2 regions of the Salinicoccus sesuvii genome follow, and region 1 is predicted to be linked to the other one. Evidence: a T-box and tRNA genes for the amino acid it is inferred to sense, from the RefSeq annotation. Region 1 holds a T-box; the other holds one or more tRNA genes.
The links. The T-box of region 1 lies ahead of ACFOJ8_RS04060 (valine--tRNA ligase). A T-box ahead of a tRNA ligase gene usually reads a tRNA of that ligase, here a tRNA-Val.
Positions count from the first base shown of each region.

Region 2: it has a tRNA-Val gene. The T-box ahead of ACFOJ8_RS04060 (valine--tRNA ligase) is inferred to sense a tRNA for this amino acid. The anticodon was not compared.

Region 1 is NZ_JBHRWV010000002.1:266,391-268,795, reverse strand. It holds gene ACFOJ8_RS04060 (valine--tRNA ligase) at 1-1,592, opposite strand, end outside; T-box leader at 1,640-1,848, opposite strand; gene ACFOJ8_RS04055 (AbrB family transcriptional regulator) at 1,893-2,405, opposite strand, start outside.
Region 2 is NZ_JBHRWV010000004.1:26,009-28,413, forward strand. It holds gene ACFOJ8_RS04600 (thermonuclease family protein) at 1-332, opposite strand, end outside; partial or broken gene ACFOJ8_RS04605 (DUF2975 domain-containing protein) at 483-960, shown strand; gene ACFOJ8_RS04610 (helix-turn-helix domain-containing protein) at 970-1,191, shown strand; tRNA gene ACFOJ8_RS04615 (tRNA-Val) at 1,320-1,391, shown strand; gene ACFOJ8_RS04620 (arsenic resistance protein) at 1,437-2,369, opposite strand; gene ACFOJ8_RS04625 (hypothetical protein) at 2,379-2,405, opposite strand, start outside.

The DNA.
Region 1 (2,405 bases):
TCCATTGGATCGACGCCATTACCAAGAGATTTAGACATCTTACGGTTCTGCTCATCCCTGACCAGACCGTGGAGCAGCACATCATCGAATGGTTTCTCACCCGTATGCTCAAGAGATGAGAAAATCATTCTGGCAACCCAGAAGAAGATGATATCGTACCCTGTGACCAGAACGTTTGTCGGGAAGAACTTTTTCAAGTCTTCTGTTTCGTCCGGCCAGCCCATTGTAGAGAACGGCCACAGTGCACTCGAGAACCATGTATCAAGAACATCTTCGTCCTGGACCCAATCCGAAGCATCGCTCGGCGCTTCCATCCCAACGTAGATTTCACCGGATTCCTTATGATACCATGCTGGAATCTGGTGTCCCCACCAGAGCTGGCGAGAGATGACCCAGTCGCGGATATCTCCCATCCAGCGACGGAAAGTCGAATCAAACCGTTCCGGTACGAAATTGACTGCATTGTCTGAGTCCTGATTATCAAGACTCTTCTTCGCTAATTCATCCATCTTTACAAACCACTGTGTCGATAGGTAAGGTTCGACCACTGCACCACTACGTTCGGAGTGTCCGACTGAGTGGACGTGTGGCTCCACTTTAATCAGATATCCGCCTGACTCAAGATCTTTGACCAGTGCCTTACGACACTCAAAACGATCCATACCAGCATACTTGCCAGCCAAGTCGTTCATCGAACCATCTTCATTCATTACATTGATACGCTCAAGGTCATGGCGTTCACCGAGAACAAAGTCATTCGGGTCGTGTGCTGGTGTGACTTTCATAACACCTGTACCAAATGTCATATCAACGTACGGATCGGAAATGATCGGTAACTCACGCTCCATAATCGGGAGTGTAACGGTTTTACCGATGTACTGCTTGTAGCGTTCATCATCAGGATGAACAACAATCGCAGTATCTCCGAGCATCGTCTCAGGGCGTGTTGTCGCGACTTCCAGATGATTGCCGTCTGCCAATGGGTATCTGACATGATAAAAATTGCCCTCAATCTCTTTATGGATAACTTCTATATCGCTCAAAGCAGTCCGCGTTTCAGGATCCCAGTTGATGATATACTCACCGCGGTATATCAGGTCTTTGTTGTACATGTCGACAAAGACTTTTCTCACCGCTTTCGATAGACCTTCATCGAGTGTAAAGCGTTCCTTATCGTAATCCAGACCGAGACCAATCTGCTTCCACTGGCTACGGATGAAATCAGCATACTCCTCTTTCCAATCCCATGCCTGCTCAAGAAACTTTTCGCGTCCAATGTCATGACGGGAGAGACCTTCTTTGCGCATACGCGCTTCTACTTTAGCCTGCGTGGCAATGCCTGCATGATCCATACCCGGCAGATAAAGTACTTCGTATCCTTGCATACGTTTCATACGCGTGATGATATCTTGTAATGTTGTATCCCATGCATGACCGAGGTGTAGTTTACCGGTCACATTCGGTGGTGGAATGACAACGGAGAATGGCGGCTTTTCCGACGATGCATCGGATTTGAAATAACCTGCACTCACCCATTCTTCATATTTACCTTTTTCTACCGATTTTGGATCGTACTTTTTGGACATCTCCATGATATCTTCTCCTTTTTAAACAAAATAAAAAGCTTCAGTCCTTAAAAACATAGGACGGAAGCTCCGCGGTACCACCTAAATTCAGCACGAATGCTGCACTTGGAATGATTAACGCTCATCAAACGTCGGTTCCTACTCAAGTGTTCAGAACCGATTTCTGCAGACTACGTTCATAATATGCTTCGGCATGTTCACACCACCCACATGCTCTCTGTCTCCCGCATAAAACTACTCTTCTGCCATTCATCTATAACCTTGCTTTCATATTATTCCAACACCCGCATACTGTCAAGACCCATCCTATGCATGGCGGCGCTTCCTATTTCTTTTAAGCAAAAGATTGATAAGCGGCGCTACAACCAACAGAATGAAAAAGATGCGAAATATATGATAGCTCGAAATCATAGCGATATTAGCACCCGTTTCAACAGCCACAATGATAATCTGTCCAATGCCGCCTGGTGCGGCGCTCAAGAACAGATTGGTAAAATTATGCTCTGATATTAGCAGAAACGCCATGACAAGCCCAAGAGTACCAATGATAAGCAGCATGTTCTGAATCATCATCGAGAGGATGAGACGGCCATTCAGCTGATTGACGAGGGTTGAGATCTGGATGCCGATCCGAATACCGAATAGCAGCTGGGCGGCATACATGAACGAAATATTGACCGAAAATGTATAGTCAGTCACCACATTCCAGATGAGCACGACAAGCATTGGTCCAATCATATAGGGAACCGGAAACTTCATTCGCATCATGATATAGATAACCAGTAAAACAGTCGGAAGCATCCAGAGCATACTTGGCGT
Region 2 (2,405 bases), on a different contig from region 1:
GCTGAGGCGGTCGTGAGGAGAATACCGATCAGTTTCAGATATCCTTTTGTTTCCTCGCCTCTCGACTGCTTAATAATATGGACAGTGATGATACCAATCACAGCAAGAATGAGATAGATACCCACTACAATGAAACCTGTACGAAGTGTCATATCTGAAGCCATCAGTGCTGCCATAAAAGCAAGCACTGCAGCACTTGTTACCATCATGATGGCCCATTGCCAATACTTTGCGTGATTCCTACGCATAATGTATTCAATAAGACCTAACCCGAAAGTAACAACTGCCGACAGAGCAGCCAAAAATGATAGAATCAGAAAAATCAAATCCATAGTATCTCCCCTTATCCCCTCGATACGCTACAATCTTACAGTATCATTATGCTCTCAAAAACTAATTTTCACTCTTAATCAATATATATTTATTGATTATCGATAAATAATATATTATGATTACAAAAATTACAACATGAGGTGTAGAAGATGAAACATGGCTCTTCCCTATTTCTCAAAACTGCCGTCATACTCATGGCCATTCCTGTGCTTATAGCTTGTGTATATCTCATATACTTCTTGTTTAGAAATCCGTTCAATCCCAAATATGCTATGATTCTATACCCAATTGTAATCGGTGTACTGCCGACTGTACCGCCTTACATTTTTGCTCTTGTCCAAGGTTTCAAATTGCTTAGCTATATCGATCGAAAAGCTGCTTTCTCTAACTTGTCAGTTCGTGCACTACGGAAGATCAAACTTTCATCTTTCACCCATCAGCGGTCTCTATGTGGCAATTCTACCGTTCGTCTACATCACAGCCGAAATTGATGATGCTCCTGGGTTGATTATTGTCGGCGTGGTACCTGTATTCGCCGCACTAGTTATTGCTTTCTTTGCGACCATACTCGAAAAGCTACTGGATGAAGCCATTCGTATCAAAATTGAAAATGAATTGACCGTCTGAGGTGGCAATATGACAATTAGAATAAATCTTGATGTAATGCTGGCAAAGCGTAAGATGAGCGTCACTGAACTATCTAATAAAGTAGGCATAACGATGGCCAATCTGTCCATTTTGAAAAACGGCAAGGCCAAAGCAATTCGGTTTTCTACACTTGAAGCCTTATGTATTGCACTTGAGTGCCAACCCGGAGACATATTGGAGTACGAAAAGAGTGGAGACAATCAAACATAATGATTTAATATGATCGCTAACCTAATTCTTAGAAACTGCAAAAGCTAAAAACAGGGTAACGAGCAAAATTTCTTTGTTGACAATTATAAGATATCATTGTAAATTTGAATATGTAGTTTTTAAAGTGTGGTCTGTTAGCTCAGCGGGAGAGCACTTCGTTGACATCGAAGGGGTCACTGGTTCGATCCCAGTACAGACCATCAACCAGTAAAACGCAAACATCCAGTCAATAGACTGGATGTTTTTTATTTATATATAATGAGTAGTCTTGATACTAACCCAAGGACAGGCAGTTCAATGATTGGGCCGATCACGAGAGATAGAGCGATCAATGGCTCGTCCGGAAAGGCAGCAATCGCTATCGCAAGTGCAATGGGAGAGTTGCGTGCTAATGTCATGATGATGAGACTAGTGCGCTCTTGCCTGCCGAAACGACAAAATTTACCGACTGCATTACTAGCTAGGAAGTTGATGATGAAGAATATTATAAGAGGAGGCAAAAGCAGCAAGACGACACTCGGGTTTTCGACCAGTGCCGATCTTTCTGATGCAAACATAGCGACAATTGCCAGGCTAAGGAACAGGACATTGGCCTGTCCGAAAAATCGCTCCGCTCTTCCCCCTTGCTTTGTTACCCTTCTTGTTGCTATCGCGAGAATCAGCGGTATGCCAATTATAAGGAGTATGCTCTCGGTGATTGTATAAAGCGGTAAACTGATACTCTGGTCCACCCCAAAGAACAAATGAAAGTAGACAGGCAGAAGCAGTAGCTGAAGCAGTAGATTTACCGGCAACATGGAAGTGGAGAGTATGGTATCTCCTTTTGCGATACTTGTAAAAATCAAATACCAGTCGGTGCATGGCGTGATAGCAAGCATGACGAAGCCGACCCATAGAAGTGGGTGCTCCGCTAGAAAGAACATCCCAATCAGATAGACAATGACAGGTGTCCATAGAAAATTGATGATGAGCGCGACCACGACGAACTTTACATTTTTAAATGAAGTGAGTATGCGTTTTAGCGGCATTATTAGAAAAAGACCGTACAGCATAAGCATCAGAAATGGGATGATGAAGTAACCCGCGTTACCCTGCACGACATCCACACCGCCGACCAAGAAGCCAATGCATACAGCAAGCAATATGATGACGGGCTGGTATTTTTCAATACGATTCATGAAACTTCTTTATTCCAGCAGTTTGGCGATATGCCA